Regions from separate parts of the Serratia sp. TSA_198.1 genome, predicted to be linked through region 1. Evidence: predicted binding sites of a transcription regulator. Region 1 holds the regulator's gene; the other holds the start of a gene.
What was found. The regulator PurR, encoded in region 1, represses purine synthesis genes. The targets are predictions, from matches to a motif close to CANGCAAACGTTTGCNTG.

Region 1 (17,026 bases):
AATGCGATAGAAGTCGTCGGTAGAGGCGATTTCTTTGACCATTTGCGGCGTAACGCCTTTGGTCAGGATCAATTGGCGAGCGGTGACTTCGTTGGTGGTCAGCGCCAGGATCACGGCGTTAGGGAAGTATTTACGCACGGATTTGGCTGATTTACCGCCGCTGGTGGCAACCACAATCAATGGCGCGTCCAGTTTTTCTGCGGTTTCAACGGCGCCACGGCAGACGGCTTCGGTGATGCGTAGTTTGCGGTTGTCGTTCAGGCTGTCAATACGGCTTGGCATCACGCGATCGGTGCGCTCGCAGATGGTGGCCATAATGGTCACGGCTTCCAGTGGGTATTTGCCCTTGGCGCTCTCGCCTGACAACATAACGGCGTCGGTGCCGTCCAGAATGGCGTTCGCCACGTCGCCGGCTTCAGCACGGGTAGGGCGCGGGTTCTTGATCATCGAATCCAGCATTTGGGTGGCGGTGATCACCACTTTACGTGCGCGATTACATTTTTCGATCATCATCTTCTGAGCGAAGATCACTTCTTCTACCGGGATTTCTACGCCCAGATCGCCACGAGCTACCATGATGCCGTCAGAGGCTTCGAGGATCTCGTCGAAATTGTTCAGGCCTTCCTGGTTTTCAATTTTGGAGATGATCTGAATCTGCTCGCCGCCGTGGGCTTTCAGATGTTCGCGGATTTCCAGTACGTCGGAGCGTTTGCGGATAAAGGACGCGGCAACGAAGTCGACACCTTGTTCACAGCCGAAAATCAGGTCGCGTTTGTCTTTTTCTGCCAATGCAGGCAGTTGGATGGAAACGCCCGGCAGGTTAACGCCTTTGTTTTCGCCCAGATCGCCGCTGTTCAGTACCTTACAGATCACTTCGTTCTCGGTCACGTTAGTGACTTCCATGCCGATCAGGCCGTCGTCAACCAGCACGGTATTGCCGATTTTCAGATCGGCGGAGAAGCCGGCGTAGGTGACCGCAACGCGTTCGTTATTGCCGATAATGCTTTGATCGGTGGTGAAAGTGAAGGTCTGGCCGGCAACCAGCGCCGCGTCTTTGCCGCCTTCCAGCTTCATGGTGCGGATTTCCGGGCCTTTGGTATCCAGCAGGATACCGGCGTTTTTGCCGGTTTTCGCGATCACGGCACGCATGTTCTTGATGCGGTTGCCATGTTCTTCATAATCGCCGTGGGAGAAGTTGAGGCGCATTACGTTCATGCCTGCATTGAGCAGGTTGGTCAGCATTTCTTCCGATTCGGTTTTTGGACCGATGGTACAAACAATTTTGGTCTTTTTCATGACGGAGTTTTCTACAAGTTGTGATGGATAAAAAAACGAATAAAACCAGCGGCCAGGCCACCGGTATGGAATTTGAGTCGCGCCTGGTGGTGCAAAACACAGTTAAGGATAGGTGACCAGAGTTGAAATGGGGTGTAAAAATTCAGCCCGCGCCAGGGCGTAGGGATGCTGCGCAACATGATGAGATGAAAATGTGTTGTTATTGCGTTTTCGCAGATCAAGGGCTGAAACCATTCAACTGAAAGACGTTGCGCATTATAAAGGCTAAGCGACGGGAAACAAAATAAAAAACCGGTGATCGACGGCGGATCCGTTAAATCAGCAGCAAATGTGGCGCAAATGCAAATCACCAGCAGGTGTTTGTTGCGCAAATAACCTTGCTGTGAACGAAACAATTAACGCAATCAATCTGCCGTGATGATTTCCAGCAGGGTTCCGGCAGTCAGGCAGAAGCATCCGCTGGCGGTGTTGGCGGGAATGGCGATAGTTTCCCCGGCCACCACCACCTGAGTATCACTGCCAACGGTGAATTCAAACTCACCGGAAACGACCCGCGTTTGCAATGAATGCCCCCGCTTTTGCAGTTGCCCGAAGGTGCCGGCCCCGAATTTGACTTCCGTAGCACGGGCGCCATCGCTCATTACGCCTTGGCGGCGGATGAGGCCGTTGTCGAGTTTTTCAAACGGAGTTTCTGCGGTAAATGTCAGCATTAAACTTGTCCTGTAAAAGGTGTTCGCCATGATGATATTCGGATACGGCTAGCGGTTACAGAAGTAACGTTCGGGAATCGCATGGGCAGATTAGGGTAATGGAAGTATCGGATAGAAAGGTCAAGCCTGAGGGAATAACGATTTGGTGCGTCCGAGTGGACTCGAACCACCGACCCCCACCATGTCAAGGTGGTGCTCTAACCAACTGAGCTACGGACGCACTGCACTGCTTTAGAAATTTGGTGCGTCCGAGTGGACTCGAACCACCGACCCCCACCATGTCAAGGTGGTGCTCTAACCAACTGAGCTACGGACGCACTGTACTGCTTTAGGAATTTGGTGCGTCCGAGTGGACTCGAACCACCGACCCCCACCATGTCAAGGTGGTGCTCTAACCAACTGAGCTACGGACGCATCTTTTCCTGTCTGTCATGGCTGACAGCGGGGACGAATATTAACGAGCTACCTGCGCGCTGGCAAGGAGAAAAACGTAATTTTATCCGGTATTTCACACGATTGCTGAGCTTATGTGCAGTGCGGTTGTTTTTTCTGCAAACACGGACGAAGAAGCCACCGGCGGCGGAATAAACCGGCCGGTGGCGAAACTTAGCGGGTGGAGCGCTGCAAGATCAGCGCAGCAGGCTGTTTTTGCAGCCAGCGCATGCGCGTAGCCATCATGATGGCCGCAAAGGTCAGGCCGATGATAAAACCAATCCAGAAGCCGCTTGGCCCCATCGCCGGCACCAGGACATCGGTCAACGCCAGCAGGTAGCCGCTCGGCAGGCCCAGTACCCAATAAGCGATAAAGGTGATGAAGAAGATTGACCGGGTATCTTTATAACCGCGAAGAATACCGCTGCCGATCACCTGAATCGAATCGGAAATCTGATAAATGGCCGCCAGCAACATCAGGTGCGACGCCATCGCAACTACCGCCGGGCTGTCGTTATACAACAGCGCGATTTGTTCGCGGAAAGTGGCGGTAAACAGCGCGGTGCAGCAGGCCATCAGGATACCGACGCCGATAGCGGCATAGGCGGCAATCCGCGCGCCTTCGACCGAACCTTCACCGAGCCGGTAGCCGACGCGAATGGTGGCGCTGACGCCGAGCGACAGTGGCAACACGAACATCAACGCGCTGAAGTTCAGCGCAATCTGATGCCCGGCCACGGAAACGATGCCCAGCGGCGAGACCAGCAGGGCGACGATGGCGAACAGCGTCACCTCAAAAAACAGCGCCAACGCCACCGGCAGACCGATACCGATGAGGCGTTTCATCGCCGGCCAGTCCGGGCTGCGGTTGCTGCCTTCATGCGGCAGGATGTCACGTTGCGACGGTGCGCGTTTTACATACCAGCGCATTGCCAGGAACATGAACCAGTAGACGCTGCCGGTTGCTACGCCGCAACCGACGCCGCCCAGCTCAGGCATACCGAACTTGCCGTAGATGAAGATATAGTTAATCGGGATATTGACCAGCAGGCCGAGAAAGCCAATCACCATGCCGGGTTTGGTTTTCGACAGTCCTTCACACTGGCCACGCAGTACCTGGAAGAACAGATAGCCCGGCGCGCCCCACATGATAGCATGCAGGTAGCCAACGGCTTTATCCGCCAGTTGCGGATCGATATTGTGCATCATATCGATCACGAACTTGCTGTTATACAGCACGAAAATGATCAGGACAGAGACCGCACAAGCCAGCCAAAACCCTTGGCGTACCTGATGAGCGATACGGTCGCGGCGGCCGGCGCCGTTAAGCTGCGCGATCACCGGAGTTAGCGCCAGCAGCAGGCCGTGGCCGAACAGAATGGCCGGCAACCAGATAGAGGTGCCGACGGCGACGGCGGCCATATCCGTGGCGCTATAAGCGCCGGCCATAATGGTATCGACCACGCCCATTGCGGTTTGCGATATTTGCGCGATGATTACCGGAATTGCGAGGGCCAATAAACTACGCGCTTCAATGAAGTACTTCTGCACGCATACACCTTTTCTATTTATTTATGATTGAGGGGAGGGTCGTCGCGAAAGGACAACAATTAAAAATAGCGGAATTTTGTCAAAAAGATTGTACGCGCTCGGCGTCGTTAAGCAAATGTTGTGACGAAATAGTTATTAAATGCGCAGGCGCGGATTTTTTGCCTCCCCGGGTTTGGTTTTCCTCGCCAACTGGGGCAAACTGCCCCAAGCGCTTTAAACATTTTCAGAAAGAAGAGGCTCACATGTTCACCGGTATCGTACAAGGCACCGCGCCGCTGGTCGCCATTGATGAAAAATCCAACTTCCGTACCCACGTCATAGAGATGCCTGCGGAACTACTGCCTGGGCTGGAGCTCGGCGCGTCGGTGTCCCATAACGGTTGCTGCCTGACCGTCACTGCGGTGGAAGGCAACCGCGTCAGCTTTGATCTGATCAAAGAAACGTTGCGCCTGACCAATCTCGGCGAGCTGGCTTTGGGGGACGTGGTCAATATCGAAAGGGCGGCCAAATTCAACGATGAAATTGGCGGCCACCTGATGTCCGGCCATATTATCTGCACGGCGGAAGTCGCCAAGATTTATACCTCCGAAAATAATCGTCAGATATGGCTGCGCATGCCGGATGCGGAACTGATGAAATACGTTCTGCATAAAGGTTTTATTGGCATTGACGGTATTAGCCTGACGATCGGAGAGGTGGTGAATAACCGTTTCTGCGTGCACCTGATCCCGGAGACGCTTGATCGCACCACGCTGGGCAAAAAACGCCTGGGCGACAAGGTGAATATTGAGATTGATCCACAAACGCAGGCGGTGGTAGATACCGTTGAGCGGGTGTTGGCGAGCCGCGAAGCGGCCATGGCGACGGCGAGCGCGCTGGCGCAGAAGATCTGACGGACAATAACCACAGAGGAGTAACCGCGTGAAGTTTTATGGGAAAACGTTGATGTTAACGGCGCTGCTGGCGCTGAGTGCCTGTAGCAGCTCACCTGAGCAGGGCGCGGCCAATCAGGCCGTTGATGCAGAAAGTGATACCTGCGGTGCCGCGCAATACCAGAGTTACGTCGGCAAGCCGATGTCAGCGCTGGAAGGCGTTCAGATTGACTCTCAGGTACGTGCGATTCCGTACAATTCGGCCGTTACTATGGACTTTAACCTGCGTCGTCTGAACTTCCTGGGCGACAGCGAGGATAAAATCATTCGGGTTTATTGCGGCTGATCAGCCATTGGTTAGCGCATAATATAAAACGCCCCCGGTAAAAACCGGGGGCGTTTCGTTATGGTATGGCATTAATCAGCGCGGGACGCGGATACCGCCTTCAATGCCTTTCGGGCTGAATACCACCTGCCACAATTGAATGTCACGCGCGCGAAACGCACCTGCACAGGCGTTCAGATAATAGCTGAACATACGTTCGAAACGCTCGGAATAACGCTGAGCCAGTTGCGGCCATGCCTGCCTGAAACGCTCGTACCAGACCATCAGGGTGCGATCATAATCGGCGCCAATATTATGCCAATCTTCCATCACGAAACGTCCCTCGCTGGCTTTGGCTATCTGCGTGACTGAAGGCAGGCAGCCATTCGGGAAGATATATTTGTTGATCCACGGGTCAACATTCATATCTGTCCGGTTCGAGCCAATGGTGTGCAGCAGGAAAAGGCCATCCGGTTTTAAATTACGCTCCACCACCTTGAAGTAGGTGCGATAATTTTTGGGGCCAACGTGCTCAAACATGCCGACGGAGACAATGCGATCAAACTGCTGGTGCAGATCGCGGTAGTCCTTCAGCAGAATTTCAACGTCCAGCCCGGCGCAGCGCTCCTGCGCCAGCTTTTGCTGTTCGGCGGAAATGGTTACGCCCACGACGGAAACGCCATAGTTTTTCGCCGCAAAGGCGGAAAGGCCGCCCCAACCGCAGCCGATATCCAGTAATTTCATCCCCGGTTGCAACTGCAGTTTCTCGCAAATCATTCGCAGCTTGGCTTCCTGCGCTTGCTCCAGCGTGGTTGCCTCTTTCCAATAGGCGCAGGAATATTGCATATAGGGATCGAGCATCAGCGTAAACAGATCGTTTCCCAGATCGTAATGCTCTTTGCCGACAATCCAGGCTCGTTTCTTCGATTGCAAATTGATTAATCGCGCGGCGGCAATTCGCAGGATATCTTTCACATGGTGGGGGAGTTTCTTTTCCAGGCCTGCGCCGACTACGTGTTGAAAGAATATATCCAGCCGTTCGCATTCCCACCAGCCATCCATATAGCTTTCGCCCAGGCCGAGAGAACCTTCCCGCAACACGCGTTTAAAAAAATCAGGATTTTTAATCTGAATATCGAAAGGACGTGAGCCGTTTATTTCTATACCGGCCATACTGAGCATTTCATGAGCGATACGGTACCATGGGTTGTCCTGAATGCTCACATCTTCTATACACGATGAACTCATAGCTTCTCCATCACCTTCTTCTGACTTATGACCCGCCAGAAAATAGCTTAGACAATTTCTGCGGGCGCATATGTATACCTACGGTGGAAAGTCACCGTGGCGTCTGATATCCGACTATGAACAGAGGAAAATTTTAAGAAGGCTCCAGCGCAATAGGCGCGGATAAACAATCCTTAAAAAAGTGTGACGCCATACGCGTACACAACAGCTACTTGTGATAATAAGACTATAAAAGTGTTATTTTAAAAGGTCGTTTTGAGTATAGGCTTGCCGAGGCGCTTACTCAACCGTAAATCGCACTCGGCAAAAATATTCTTTAAGTGATTATTAGTACAGGTAATTATGACGCAGAGTTAGCATGTTCCTGTCGTACTGCCTGCGAATTATCGATCACTTTTCCCCGTTGCAACATATACCCCAACGCGGCCAATACCACCGTTGAAACCATCACCGTTACCGTCGCCAACAGCGGTTGGGCTATAAAGGCCGAAACCAATAGGCTCGCGACAAAGCACAGGCCCAATTGCAGGGTATTTTGCAGCGCTGCGGCTTTGCCTGTGCCTTCCGGGAACGGCATCAACGCATTCGCCACTACGATCGGGTAGCAGGCTCCGTTGACCAGCGCCATCAGGCAGAATGGAATCAGCAACGTGGTGAGCGTGGGCTCGGTCAATGTCGCCACCAGATATAACGCCACCATGCTGATGCCATAACCTACCAGCAGCCAAGGCAGCAGGGTGTTGCCATTCATGCGGTTTAACGCCGTACGGCAACCGTAACCGCCCAATAAGAAAGCCAGCGTCTGCGGGACATAGCTCAGGCCAATATCATTGGGGCTGTAACCCATATCGCCAAGAATAAACGGCGAACCGGTGAGCCAGGCAAAAAAACCGGCAGAGCAGGCGGCAAAAATGGTGACGTTACCGCTGAATACCGGCGACTTCAGCAGTTGGAAGAAACTCAGGGTGTTTTTGGGCTGGGCAGATGGCGCGCTTTTGGCGCTTTCCTTCAGTAACAGCGTCGGCAGCAGCAAAATGACGGTGATACCCAGCAGCACGGCGAAAATTGCCCGCCATCCCATGTGGTTCAACAACCAGGCGCCGACCAACGGTGCCAGCGCAGGCGAAAGTGCTACCAGCGGCATAATGGTGGCGAATACGCGGTTGGCTTTGCCTTCACGGTAGCGGTCAATGACCAGTGCCTGCCAGGTGACGGCGGCTGAACACACACCGATCGCCTGGATAAAGCGCAGCGACCACAGTTGGACGGCATTTTGCACCCACAGCATGCCGAGGCAGCCCAGAGCAAACAGCGCCAGGCCAATCAGCAGAACGGGTTTGCGGCCCAAATTATCGGAGAGCGGCCCCCAGAGCAGTTGAGCAAAGGCAAAACCGGCCAGGAAAATGCTAAGGCTGGCGCTGATTGCGCCGGCGGAAATTTGCAGATCTTGCTGCATAGCGCCAAAGGCGGGCAGATACATGTCGGTGGCCAGGTAACCCAGCATGCTCAGGCCGGCAAGATAGAACATAAAACCAAAGGAATTTCGCATGGTATTTCTCATTAATATTTTATTGTCGCAGGTTTTTAGCGCCGGCAAGTGTATCCGGCTGGATCTCTGCTTGTGAAACGGTAATATTTGCGAAGTGCTGTTAAAAAAATTGAAGGCAAAAATCATGTGGTCTGAATATTCGCTTGATGTCGTGGACGCGGTCGCCCGCACCGGCAGCTTCAGCGCGGCGGCGCAGGAACTGCACCGGGTACCTTCGGCGGTTAGCTATACTGTGCGGCAACTAGAACAATGGTTGGCGGTACCGCTATTTGAACGGCGTCATCGCGATGTAGAACTGACGCTGGCTGGCACGCTGTTTATTCAGGAAGCGCGCGGTGTCATCAAAAAAATGCTCGACACTCGCAGGCAGTGCCAGCAGGTGGCCAATGGTTGGCGTGGCCAATTAAAAATTGCGGTGGATATCATCGTCAAACCGCAGCGCTGCCGTCAGCTGGTGCTGGATTTTTACCGTCAATTCCCCGATGTGGAGCTGTTGGTCCAACCCGAAGTGTTTAACGGCGTATGGGATGCGCTGGTGGATGGCCGCGCCGATATGGCGATCGGCGCTACGCGGGCGGTGCCGGTTGGCGGTGGTTTCGCCTTTCGCGACATGGGCGACATGCGTTGGTTGTGTGTCGCCAGCCCCCAGCATCCCTTGGCGGGGTTGGATGGCCTGCTAAACGATGATCAGCTCCGGCCTTTCCCTTCGCTGTGTCTGGAGGATACGTCACGCAATTTGCCCAAGCGGGTCACCTGGACGCTGGACAATCAACGGCGGCTGGTGGTGCCGGATTGGGCCTCTGCGGTGGATTGCCTGTGCGCCGGATTGTGCGTCGGCATGATGCCTGCGCATCAGGTATTGCCGTTGGTACAGCGTGGTGAATTGGTGGCGCTGCAACTGCAACAGCCATTTCCCGCCAGCCCATGCTGCCTGACCTGGCAGCAGAATACCCCATCGCCGGCGATGGCCTGGCTGCTGGATTACCTGGGGGACAGTGAAACCTTGAATCAGGAATGGTTAAGCGAAGTGACGCCGGAAGCCGCTTTGGCTCCCGGCGTTGGCGACTAGCGGCGGTAATCGATGAAGGGACCGTCGGCGACCGAGCGGCGTTCAACCAGCTTCGGATGTACCTCAATGACTTGCGACTCTTCACGCTTGCTGATGATGCGATCCAGCAGCATGGTGAACGCCATCTCGCCCAAACGCTCTTTGGGCTGATGGATGGTCGTCAGTGCCGGCGTGAAATAGCGGGCGTTGCGCACATTATCGTAACCAATAACGGAAATATCCTGCGGTACGCGCAACCCCAGCTCATCAGCGGCGCAAATAGCGCCCATTGCCATAATGTCGCCGCCGCAGAATACCGCCGTTGGGCGCTGTTTCTGCGATAATATCTGGTGCATGGCTTTGTAGCCGGATTCCGGTTCGAAGTCACCTTGTACAATCCACTCGTCGCGCACCTCGATATTGGCTTCTTCCATGGCTTTTAAAAAGCCCTGATGGCGGCCGCCGCCGGTATTGCGCGCTAATTGGCCCGGAATGGCGCCAATCTCACGGTGGCCACGCTCGATCAGATAGCGGCCGGCCAGATAACCGCCTTCGAAGGCGTTGTCGATAATAGTATCGGTAAAATCACCGCGTGCTGCGCCCCAGTCCATGACCACCATCGGGATGTTACGGTAATCTTCCAGCATCCCCAGCAATTGATCCGGGTATTCAGAGCACATCACCAGCAGGCCATCGACGCGTTTTTGCGCCAGCATCGCCAGATAAGCGCGTTGCTTGTCCAGGTTATTGTGCGAGTTACACAGGATCAGCGTATAGCCTTTGCTGTAGCAGCTGTTTTCCACCGCCTCGATCACTTCGGCGAAATAGGGCGCTTCGCTGGAGGTAGCCAGCAGACCGATAGATTTGGTGTGATTGACTTTCAGGCTGCGCGCCACGGCGCTGGGAGAATAGTGCAGCTCTTTGATCGCGGCCGCGACGGCCGCTTTAGTCTCTTCGGCGACGAAACGAGTCTTATTGATGACGTGCGAAACGGTGGTGGTGGAAACGCCAGCGCGTTTGGCCACATCTTTAATCGTTGCCATGTAAAGAATGACTCCTGAACTCACATGTTGCAGCATGTAAGTGTGATGTTAATCGTTTGCCTGCGTAGATCCTTCTTCCAAATAAGCGAAGCTGAGTTTTTAGTGTATTGAAGTCGTCAGCGTTTGGTCAGGAGGGGCATTTTTGCCGGTACGCAGTTGTGAACTGCGAATTTTGTCCCATATTGAGCCAAAGTGGAAGAGGTAATCAGTATTATAAACCGGGAAATGATAACAAGATTTTATTGTCTAACTGTGGGAAAATGGTTTGACGCATTAATTGTGTGCCTTTTATCCTTGGGATAACCCGTCTGAAAAGGAGTTGTAATGGATACCGATCTGAAAATGTCACTGTTCACCACTGTGTGCGCGCTGGCCGTTATTATTGCTTTTAGCTTCACCGCGGCGTTGAACTGATCCCTGGTTGTCACACAGGCGCAGTTCACTGCGCCTGTCCGCATTTTCCCACCGCTACGTCAGATTTTTCCACAAGTGCCCCGTTCACCCACACCCGGATGTTTTCCATGCGGCTTCGCGAAACCGCGGTCTGAGAGCGACTAAAAGGCCTAAGATCAGAACGCTTGCGGTAGGCGGTGAGGCGTGCGGCTGGGGGGACCAGCCGCGGAGGCGATTATCGAATGGTTTTCGGTGTTACCACACGGCGGGCGCCAATGTAGTGGTTTTGCCAGTAGTCGTTGTCCAACTGGCTGATACGGATTTCCTCACCGGTACGCGGTGACTGAATGAATTTGCCGTTGCCCAGATAGACGCCGACGTGATCGGCCACGCCACGGTTGTTGATGCGGAAGAACACCAGGTCACCGCTTTCCAGCTCGTTTTTCTTGATCGGCGCCGCGTCGCGCAGGTGGTACATCTCGTTGGCAGTACGCGGCATCTTGATTTTCACTACGTCTTTATAGGCGTAATAAATCAGTCCGCTACAGTCAAAACCGGTTCTTGGCGAAGTGCCGCCCCAGCGATAAGGTTTGCCCATTTGATCCATCAGCTTGGCCATTGCGGTTTGCTTGGCGTGCTGATAGCGCTTTTTGTGCGCCGGGCTGAGTTTCAGCGGTTTTTCGTCGCGAGCCAATTTGGCGGTGGCCATGCCGGGTTCCCGGTGGCGACCATAACCTTTTTTGTAACCCTTTTTCGGTGGGGTCACTTTGATTTTGGCTATTTTCTGGGTTTGGTGTTTCGATTTTGCGCTGACGATCTTTTTAGCGGTTTTTTCTGTTTTGGCTTTGGAAACCTTGGCTGTTTTTGGCGGAGCAGTGACTTTCACTTTTTTGCTGGCCTTTGCCGCTTTCTTTTTCTTGCGGTCATCCGGCCGTGCTTCATTAACGTGGCTCTTGCGCTGCTCGGCGGCAATACGCGCCTGTGGCGCAGCGTGCGCCAGATTTAAGAATAGCTGTGTAAACAACAGCACAAAAAGCGTAAGAATTAAACGCATGTCGACGTTACCAACCTTGGCCCCGGAACAGATATCGAAAGAATGACAGTATTCCCCAATTTCGCCATATAAAACAGCGAAGAACTCATAAATGATAATCCATATTGTGAGAAAACGTTAACAGCATTTTTTTTGCCGAAAAATCAATCCGTTGGTGTGTAAAAAATCACCTTTGGCCGCTGTTGGTATTATTAAAGGGGTACCAGGAGGCGGAAAAATATATTAGTGAAATGGTCGGATTAAAAATGTTATTCTGAGCGTATGTTTTAACCGGAATGGCCTTTGCCGGTAAGATGCGATTGGCAACGGGGAATACCCTTGCAAAAGATGGCGTTTTCTTGCGACTGTTCCAGCCGCTACAATAGCCAGTGTGATGCATGTTGTAGCCATGAGATGTGGCTTGAGGAAGCAATAAATGACGACGATTGAAAAAATTCAGCAGCAGATCGGTGAGAACCCAATTCTGCTGTACATGAAAGGTTCACCGAAATTGCCAAACTGCGGTTTCTCTGCGCAAGCGGTGCAGGCGCTGTCTGCTTGTGGCGAACGCTTTGCCTACGTTGATATTCTGCAGAATCCGGACATCCGCTCCGAGTTGCCGAAATACGCCAACTGGCCGACTTTCCCGCAGCTGTGGGTCGACGGTGAGCTGGTAGGCGGCTGTGATATCATTATCGAAATGTATCAGCGCGGCGAACTGCAACAGCTGATCAAAGAAACGGCAGCGAAGTACAAAGAGCAAGAAGACCAGCAGCCATAACGGCTCGGGTTTATTGCAAGAAGACATCGGGCGGCGCCAGTGCAAACTGGGCCGCCCGATTTATTTGCGGTTCAGTCAGTATCACCGATGGCCAGCGGCCATCCGCCAAGGCGTTTCCAGCGGTTAACCAGCTCGCAGAACAGTTGAGCGGTTTGTTCGGTGTCGTACAGGGCCGAATGCGCCTGGGTGCTGTCGAACGGAATATTGGCGGCAATACAGGCTTTGGCCAACACGGTTTGCCCCAACACCAGCCCGCTTAGCGCGGCAGTGTCAAAGGTGGCGAACGGGTGGAAAGGGTTGCGCTTCAGGCTTGCGCGTTCTGCTGCGGCCATCAGGAAACTGTGATCAAAGTTGGCGTTGTGCGCCACGATAATCGCCCGGTTGCAGCCACGGTCCTTGATGCCTTTGCGTACCGCTTTAAAAATGGCGTGTAACGCATCGTATTCACTGACTGCACCGCGCAACGGGTTATGCGGGTCGATACCGTTGAATGCCAGCGCTTCCGGTTGCAGGTTGGCGCCTTCAAAAGGTTCAACGTGAAAGTGCAGGGTTTCATCCTGCTGCAACCAGCCTTCTTCGTCCATTTTTAACGTAACGGCGGCAATCTCCAGCAGCGCGTCGGTTTTGGCATTAAATCCAGCGGTTTCTATATCTATCACTACGGGATAAAACCCACGAAAACGGCCACTCAGGGCGTTAAGATCACTTTTTTCGGCCATCAGTTTCTTATCTTCATCGAATGCAGCGCGCATTATGGCAAATTTTACGCCCGGTTGCAGGCGGTATCGCAGGCATAACAAGAAGGGCGCTGAAAGCGCGCCTCATCGGTCTCAGTGGCCGAGGCCCTGACCGGCGTGTTTGTTCTCGATCAGTTCGATCTTATAACCGTCCGGATCTTCAACAAAGGCGATAATCGTGGTGCCGCCCTTGACCGGCCCGGCTTCACGGCTCACTTTGCCGCCGGCGTGGCGAATGCTGTCGCAGGTGGCGGCCACATCGTCGACGCCCAACGCCAGATGGCCGAATGCGGTGCCCATCTCGTAGCTGTCGGTGCCCCAGTTGTAGGTCAGCTCAATCACCGCGCCTTCGCTTTCATCGGTATAACCGACAAATGCCAACGAGTATTTGTATTCTGGGTTCTCGCTGGTGCGCAGCAGGCGCATGCCTAATACCTTGGTATAGAAGTCGATGGAGCGTTGCAGGTCACCGACGCGGATCATGGTATGGAGTAAGCGCATAATTCCTCTGATTGGATGTGCCGTCGTCAACGGCGAATGGATCTTAGCGAAACTCAGTATAGCGTTGCCGTATAAGGGATTTCAATTTATCGACATGGCTAAAGCATGAGAATAAAGGTGACAATGTCACCTATGCATCGGCTATTCTGATGATAACCGCACAGTATGCTGTCGTTCGAATCAGGGAAATAAGTACTATTAGCCACCTCAAGGGGGGCGAGGTCTGATAGCGGGCCAGGGTTGGATCGCGTCAATTGATAAATTTGGGTCTGGTTAGGGTTTTACCGGTACGAAGTCATCGCTCTTGCCGAAGGAGGCCATCAATGGATGAAATGCTGATTCTGGTTGATGCCGATGATAATTCCATCGGCTCGCAAACAAAAACGCGGATACATCAGCAGGGGTTGTTGCACCGAGCGTTTTCAATTTTTATCTTCGATAGCAAGGGCCGTTTACTACTGCAACAGCGAGCTTTCAGTAAATATCATTCGGCTGGGTTATGGACCAACAGTTGCTGTGGCCACCCGCGCTGGGGAGAGGCGACGGCAGCAGCGGCGCAGCGTCGGTTACAGGAGGAGATGGGGTTCAGCAGCGAGTTGCAGCAGGTCTCCAGCTTCATTTATCGGTCAGAGGTGCCGGGCGACTTAATTGAGCACGAGTTCGATCATATCTACGTGGGATTATTTGATGGCGAGCCTCAGGGGGATCCTGCCGAAGCCCATAGCTGGCTGTGGATGGATATTCAGCAATTAACTGATGAGATAAAACGGAGCCCAGATAAATTTACCGTTTGGTTTCGGGAAATAATGAATACTGTCGATGCCAACGAGATCGCGCGTTGGGCGACGTTGGCGACTCATTAATTGCATTCGCGTTGTACGACAAGAGCCGTCTTTACCCGTCCCAACGGCTTTACCGATAAAACAGCAAAAAGCCCGCCGGCATTCGTTCACCGGCAGGCTTTTTATCTTACTTACAGCGTCGGATAATCGGTGTAACCCTCGGCGCCGCCGCCGTAGAAGGTTTCCGCCTGCGGCTCGTTCAGCGGTGCGTTCTGTTTGAAGCGCTCGACCAGATCCGAGTTGGCGATGTAGCTGCGGCCAAAGGCCACCGCATCGATAAAGCCTTTGTTGATCAGCTCTTCGGCTTTCTCGGCGGTGTAGGCGCCTGCGCCGACAATTACCCCTTTAAAGCGGGCACGCACTGAATCGCGGAAGGCGTTGGAATACGGTTTGCCGCCTGCCCAGTCCGGTTCGGAAATGTGCAGGAAAGCGATGTTGCGCTTATTCAACTCTTCGACCAGATACAGCGCCGCTTCTTCCTGATCTTCACCGTTATCCAGACCATTGAACGGGCCCAACGGCGAAATGCGGATGCCGATATGCTCTGAACCCCATTCAGCGATGGTCGCGTCGACCACTTCCAACGTCAGACGTGTGCGGTTTTCGATGCTGCCGCCGTACTGATCGGTGCGCTGGTTGGAGGCAGGGGACATGAACTGGTGCAGCAGATAACCGTGGGCCGCGTGCAGTTCGATAAAGTCGAAACCGGCCTCACGCGCATTGGCGCTTGCCTGGCGGAAATCGTTAATGATGCCTGGGATCTCTTCGGTTTCCAGCGCACGCGGGGTCGAGGTTGGAACCCGCACCCAGGCACCGGTTTCGTCACGCACGGTGGTGCGGGTGTCGGCATTGATCGCGGAAGGGGCTACCGGTGCCTGTTGGCCCGGTTGCAGGCTGTTGTGGGAGATACGGCCCACATGCCACAACTGAACGGCGATATGGCCGTTTTTATCGTGTACGGCCTGGGTGATCTTTTTCCACGCGGCGATCTGCTCTGGGGTATGCAGCCCCGGAGCGCCGGCATAGCCTTTCGCCTGGAAAGAAATCTGGGTGGCTTCGGTCACGATCAGACCGGCGCTGGCGCGCTGGGCATAATATTCGGCCATCAACGGAGTAGGAATATCGCCAGGCTCAATGCTTCGAAGACGCGTCAGCGGGGCCATAAACACGCGGTTTGGCAAAGTTGCAGAGCCAACCTTCAGCGGGGAGAACAATTTTTCAATCTTCATAGTGCATCCTATATTAATAGACCGGTCGACTAGTAATGGCTAACTAACTGCCCAACAGAGTAATTTTTCGGTAAAGCTCGGGTGTTGCGTTTACGGCTGCGGCGGGCGCAACAGCAATTCAATACTTTCCAGCGCGCTGGTCAGCGGGGCGACCGAACGGCGGATTTTGGCGCGCAGCGAGGCGCCAAGCCACAGTGAGTACAGCGTTTCTGCGGTGGCCGCCGGGCTCATGGCTATCGACAGCGATCCTTCGCGGATACCGCGCTCGATGGCATCCTGCAGGTGGCCAATAACCCGTGCGGTGCCGATCTCCAACGCGTGGCGCATGGGTTCCGACAGGTCGCTCACTTCGGCAGAGAGTTTCACCGCCAAACAGGCGTTATGGCATTCGCTGCGGCAATGGAAGCTGATCGCCTGGGCGTAATAGCTCAGCAACTGGTGGCGAGCGTCGCTTTTATCGTCGCTAAACAGCCGTTGCATTTCAGTATCGTAGTGTTCGAAATAACGCTGCAGCATGCCTTCGCCGAAGGCTTCCTTCGAGCGGAAATAGTGATAGAACGAACCTTTCGGCACACCCGCCGTGGCCAGCAGTTCGCTCAGCCCCATGCCGGTAAAACCCAGGCGTAGGCTAAGGGACTCGCCGGTAGCGAGCAGATGTTCACGTGTATCTACGGGGCAGTGCGCATGTTTCGTCATAATGAGGATTAGCATAATAGACCGATTGGTCTAGGTCAATAACAATAAAAAAACCGGCGCAAAAACGCCGGTTACGAAGCAGGGTATTTTGCCCGATCAGGGGGCAGAAGTTAAGCCGTTATGCCCCGCTGCGGCAGCGTTGCAAAATATCCAACTGCGACTGATATTCACGGGTTTGCACGTTCAGCATACCGAGCAGGGTATGGAACAGATTATCTTGCGAGATCTCATCCTTTTCGGCCATATTGTTCAGGCACTGGCGATCAATCTTGACGTTGCGCTCATAGTCGGCGGACATCCACATCAGGAAAGGAACGTGGGTCTGCTGGCTGGGGGCAAACACATAAGGCGTACCGTGCAGGTACATGCCATTTTCACCCAGGGATTCGCCGTGATCGGAGAGGTAAACCAGCGCGGTATTGAACTTGTCACTGTGCTGTTGCAGCAGCTTGATGGTGTCGTCCAGCATGGCGTCGGTATAGAGCAATGAGTTGTCATAAGTATTTACCAACTGCTCATGGGTGCAATCCTGGATCTGATTGCTGTCGCAGGTTGGCGAAAACTTCTGGAACTCCGGCGTGCTGCGGCGGAAATAGGCCGGCCCGTGGCTGCCCATCTGATGCAACACTATCACGCTATCGTCTTTCAGACCGTTGATGTAGTCGTTCAGTTTATACAGCAGCACGTTATCCATACAGACGTCGCCATCGCAATCCTGCGGTAGTTTTAGCTTGGTCATG
Region 2 (4,285 bases), on a different contig from region 1:
TTACGCGGAAGTTGGGGCAATCAGGCTGGGGCGGTAACGGCGCAGCAGGTGCAGGAGGCGCGTAAGCTGGCGGAGAAATAACGGTGGGGCGCGGTGCTGTTCACAGACCGCGCCCCGTTTGATTACAGTACCTTATGCGGGCCGAAGCATTCGTAATGGATACGTTCGGCGTTCACGCCCATTTCCAGCAGTTGTTTGCCGACATGCTGCATAAACGGCACCGGGCCGCAGAAGTAGTAATGCATCTGTGGATCGTCGAGCGTTTCGCGCAGTGCGCTGAGGTCCATCAACCCGCTGCTCTGATAATCGCGGCCTTCCACGTCGTCGGTGCCCGGCTCGCGGTACCAGACGTGACTGCTCAGGTTTGGCATGCGGCCGGCGATATCCGCCACTTCATCTGCGAAGGCGTGAACGCTGCCGTTTTCCGCTGCGTGCAACCAGTGCACGTTCGCCTGATGTTGACTGTCGTGCAGGGTATTGAGCATACCGAGCATGGGCGTTTGGCCTACGCCGGCGGAGATCAGGGCTACCGGGGTGGTTGGCTGCACGTCAAGGAAGAAATCCCCGTGCGGCGGCGCCAGATAAAGTACATCGCCCTCTTTGGCCTGCTGATGCAGGAAATTCGAAACCTTACCTTGATCTTCACGCTTCACCGCGATGCGGTAGTATTCGCCGTTAGGCGCGGTGGTCAGTGAGTATTGGCGGATTTCCTGATTTTCCATGCTGTCGTGATTGATATAGACCGCCAGATATTGCCCCGGCTTGAAGTCAACCACGCGGCCACCGTCCACCGGCGCCAACACGAAGCTGCAAATCACGTCGCTTTGCGGCTGCTTTTTGACAATGCGGAAAGCGCGCCGTTCGCGCCAGCCGCCATTCGCGTTTTCACTTTCCTGATAAATCTGGCCTTCACGCTGGATGAATACGTTCGCCAATACGCCGTAGGCCTTGCCCCAGGCATCCAGCACTTCCTGGCCAGGGCTGAACATTTCGTCCAGCGTCGCCAGCAGGTGGCCGCCGACAATTTGATACTGCTCCGGCTGGATATTCAGGCTGGTGTGCTTTTGGGCAATACGCTCTACCGCCGGCAGCAACGCCGCCAGATTTTCTATATTGGCGGCATAGGCGCAGATCGCATCGAACAACGCCTGGCGTTGATCACCGTTGCGCTGGTTATTCATGTTGAAAACATCTTTCAACTCAGGATTGTGTTCGAACATGCGATCGTAGAAATGAGCGGTCAGTTTAGGCCCGGTCGCAGCCAGCAAGGGGATTGTGGATTTTACGGTGGCGATGGTTTGGCTATCCAGCATGGTAGCGCTCCTTTGGCTTCAATTATTGGTATATTTAAAAAGTTGTATATTAAATGCATCTTTATGTTTGCGCAAATACTAGCGATTTCCGCCGGGGCTGTAAATACCCTTATTTTTGTTGCGGAGTTGTTAAGCGTCGATCTCGCTCACAGAACATGAAAAAACCGCACCCTCAGTATGAGTAAAAGTCCGTTGCCGAATGGCGTGATATATAGGATCAAAGCCTTGCAGCGCGTCATGCCAATCGTTTGCGTAAAAACCTCTGTCAAGACCTATCCTCGGTAGGGGAAAACAGTTTACACTGTTGCCCAGAACCCAACCGGGTAGTTATTTGGTGATTTTTTAGTTAGCCGATTTAAGTCAGGAGATGCCGGATGTTAAAGCGTGAAATGAACATTGCTGATTACGATGCCGAACTGTGGCGTGCAATGGAGCAAGAAGTCGTGCGTCAGGAAGAGCACATTGAACTGATTGCGTCTGAGAACTACACCAGCCCGCGCGTAATGCAGGCTCAGGGTTCCCAGTTGACCAACAAATACGCTGAAGGCTATCCGGGCAAGCGTTATTACGGCGGCTGCGAATATGTGGATATCGTTGAGCAACTGGCCATCGACCGTGCTAAAGAGCTGTTTGGCGCAGATTACGCCAACGTGCAGCCGCACTCCGGCTCCCAGGCTAACTTCGCCGTCTACACCGCGCTGTTGCAGCCGGGCGACACCATTCTGGGCATGAACCTGGCGCACGGCGGCCACCTGACCCACGGTTCACCGGTCAACCTGTCCGGCAAGCTGTACAACGTGGTGCCTTACGGCATCAACGAAAAAGGCGAAATCGACTACGACGATCTGGCCAAGCAAGCGCAGACCCACAAACCAAAAATGATCATCGGCGGCTTCTCGGCCTTCTCCGGTCTGGTTGACTGGGCAAAAATGCGTGAAATCGCCGACAGCATCGGCGCTTACCTGTTCGTTGACATGGCGCACGTTGCGGGCCTGATCGCCGCCGGCGTTTATCCGAACCCGGTTCCGCACGCGCACATCGTTACCACCACCACCCACAAAACCCTGGCGGGCCCGCGTGGCGGCCTGATCCTGGCGAAGGGCGGTGATGAAGATCTGTACAAGAAGCTGAACTCCGCCGTATTCCCTGGCGGCCAGGGCGGCCCGCTGATGCACGTGATCGCCGGTAAAGCGGTGGCGCTGAAAGAAGCGATGGAGCCTGAGTTCAAGGTTTACCAGCAGCAAGTTGCCGATAACGCCAAAGCGATGGTGAAGGTGTTCCTGGAGCGCGGCTACAAAGTGGTTTCCGGCGGTACTCATAACCACCTGTTCCTGCTGGACCTGGTTGACAAAAACCTGACCGGTAAAGAAGCTGACGCCGCCCTGGGCCGCGCCAACATCACCGTGAACAAAAACAGCGTGCCTAACGATCCTAAGAGCCCGTTCGTTACCTCTGGCATTCGTATCGGTACGCCGGCTGTGACCCGCCGCGGCTTCAAAACCGCTGAAGTGACTGAGTTGGCCGGTTGGATCTGCGACGTGCTGGACAACATCAACGATGAAGCCACCATCGAACGCACCAAGAAGAAAGTGCTGGATATCTGCGCCCGCCTGCCGGTCTACGCATAATTTTGCTTTCTCTTTAAAAACCCGCTTCGGCGGGTTTTTTTATGCCTGTTACCGGCAAATTGTGAACTGCTTGGCACTCTATCCCCTTGATCGTGGATGAATGTTGCTCGTGAGTGTGAGCTCTGTCAAAGTATCGCCTACACACCGGAGGGATCATGGTTCTGCAATCAACGCGTTGGCTCGCTCTCAGTTATTTCACCTACTTCTTTTCTTATGGCATCTTCTTACCGTTTTGGGGCGTTTGGCTGAAAGGCGAAGGCATAGCGCCTGAAACCATAGGTCTGTTGCTCGGTGCCGGTTTGGTTGCGCGTTTCCTCGGCAGTTTGCTGATTGCTCCCCGGGTTAAAGATCCTTCCCATCTGGTGACGGCACTTCGCCTGCTGGCGTTGCTGACGTTGGCCTTCGCCGTCGGGTTTTGCTTCGGCAACGGCTGGGGTTGGCTGATGCTGGTGATTGCCGGCTTCAACCTGTTCTTCTCGCCGTTGGTACCGCTGACCGACGCGTTGGCCGCCACCTGGCAAAAACAAATCACCATGGACTACGGTCGAGTCAGGCTATGGGGTTCGCTGGCGTTCGTGATCGGTTCTGCGCTGACTGGGCAAATGGTGTCGGTTTGGGGCCATAACGCTATTCTTTATAGCCTGATCGCCAGTGTGCTGGCGATGCTGCTGGGCATGATGCTGAAACCGAGCGTGATGCCGCAGGGGGAGACGCGTACCCAAAGCGGGCCAGACCGCTCACTGCGCGAAATGCTCAAGGAAGGGCCGGTCTGGCGTTTCCTGTTGTGCGTCACGTTGTTGCAGGGTGCGCATGCCGGCTATTACAGCTTTGGTTCTATCTACTGGCAGGAAGCCGGCTACTCGGCTTCGACGATTGGTTATCTGTGGTCGCTGGGCGTGGTGGCGGAAGTCATCATTTTCGCCAGCAGCAATGTCCTGTTCCGCCGCTGGAATGCACGCAATCTGCTGTTGCTTTCCGCCTGCTGCGGGGTGCTGCGCTGGAGCCTGATGGCTTACAGCACCGAACTGGGCTGGCTGCTGGTGATCCAGATCCTGCATTGCGGCACCTTTACCGTTTGCCATCTGGCGGCGATGCGTTTTATCGCTGCACGCAAAGGGCCGGAGGTGATCCGGTTGCAGGCGATTTACTCGGCGCTGGCGATGGGGGGCGGTATTGCGATTATGACGGTGATTGCCGGCTTCCTGTTTGAACATCTGCAAGGCGGGGTATTCTGGGTGATGGCGGCGGTGGCGTTGCCGGCGTTGTTTATTCGCCCGCCGGCCGTTGCGGTCAGCGGCAACCGTTAAGTCGTTTCCAGCAGCGCGCGGATGGCTTTGCGCTGCT

Region 2: the regulator PurR is predicted to act here: its motif matches at 1,551-1,568, upstream of glyA (serine hydroxymethyltransferase).

The regions. Positions count from the first base shown of each region.
Region 1 covers NZ_JBQZFP010000001.1:1,053,931-1,070,956, reverse strand. The annotation lists gene pykF (pyruvate kinase PykF) at 1-1,296, opposite strand, end outside; gene ACUTSW_RS05000 (hypothetical protein) at 1,308-1,667, opposite strand; gene ACUTSW_RS04995 (cupin) at 1,701-2,006, opposite strand; tRNA gene ACUTSW_RS04990 (tRNA-Val) at 2,150-2,226, opposite strand; tRNA gene ACUTSW_RS04985 (tRNA-Val) at 2,247-2,323, opposite strand; tRNA gene ACUTSW_RS04980 (tRNA-Val) at 2,344-2,420, opposite strand; gene ACUTSW_RS04975 (MATE family efflux transporter) at 2,613-3,989, opposite strand; gene ACUTSW_RS04970 (riboflavin synthase subunit alpha) at 4,232-4,882, shown strand; gene ACUTSW_RS04965 (I78 family peptidase inhibitor) at 4,911-5,207, shown strand; gene cfa (cyclopropane fatty acyl phospholipid synthase) at 5,283-6,434, opposite strand; gene punC (purine nucleoside transporter PunC) at 6,775-7,983, opposite strand; gene punR (DNA-binding transcriptional activator PunR) at 8,108-9,052, shown strand; gene purR (HTH-type transcriptional repressor PurR) at 9,049-10,074, opposite strand; gene cydH (cytochrome bd-I oxidase subunit CydH) at 10,399-10,488, shown strand; gene ACUTSW_RS04935 (C40 family peptidase) at 10,703-11,521, opposite strand; gene ACUTSW_RS04930 (Grx4 family monothiol glutaredoxin) at 11,937-12,281, shown strand; gene rnt (ribonuclease T) at 12,353-13,033, opposite strand; gene gloA (lactoylglutathione lyase) at 13,112-13,519, opposite strand; gene idi (isopentenyl-diphosphate Delta-isomerase) at 13,843-14,382, shown strand; gene ACUTSW_RS04910 (alkene reductase) at 14,493-15,590, opposite strand; gene ACUTSW_RS04905 (TetR/AcrR family transcriptional regulator) at 15,681-16,301, opposite strand; gene eptA (phosphoethanolamine transferase EptA) at 16,405-17,026, opposite strand, start outside.
Region 2 covers NZ_JBQZFP010000006.1:106,854-111,138, forward strand. The annotation lists gene ACUTSW_RS20705 (c-type cytochrome) at 1-81, shown strand, start outside; gene hmpA (NO-inducible flavohemoprotein) at 123-1,313, opposite strand; gene glyA (serine hydroxymethyltransferase) at 1,688-2,941, shown strand; gene ACUTSW_RS20720 (3-phenylpropionate MFS transporter) at 3,097-4,248, shown strand; gene csiE (stationary phase inducible protein CsiE) at 4,245-4,285, opposite strand, start outside.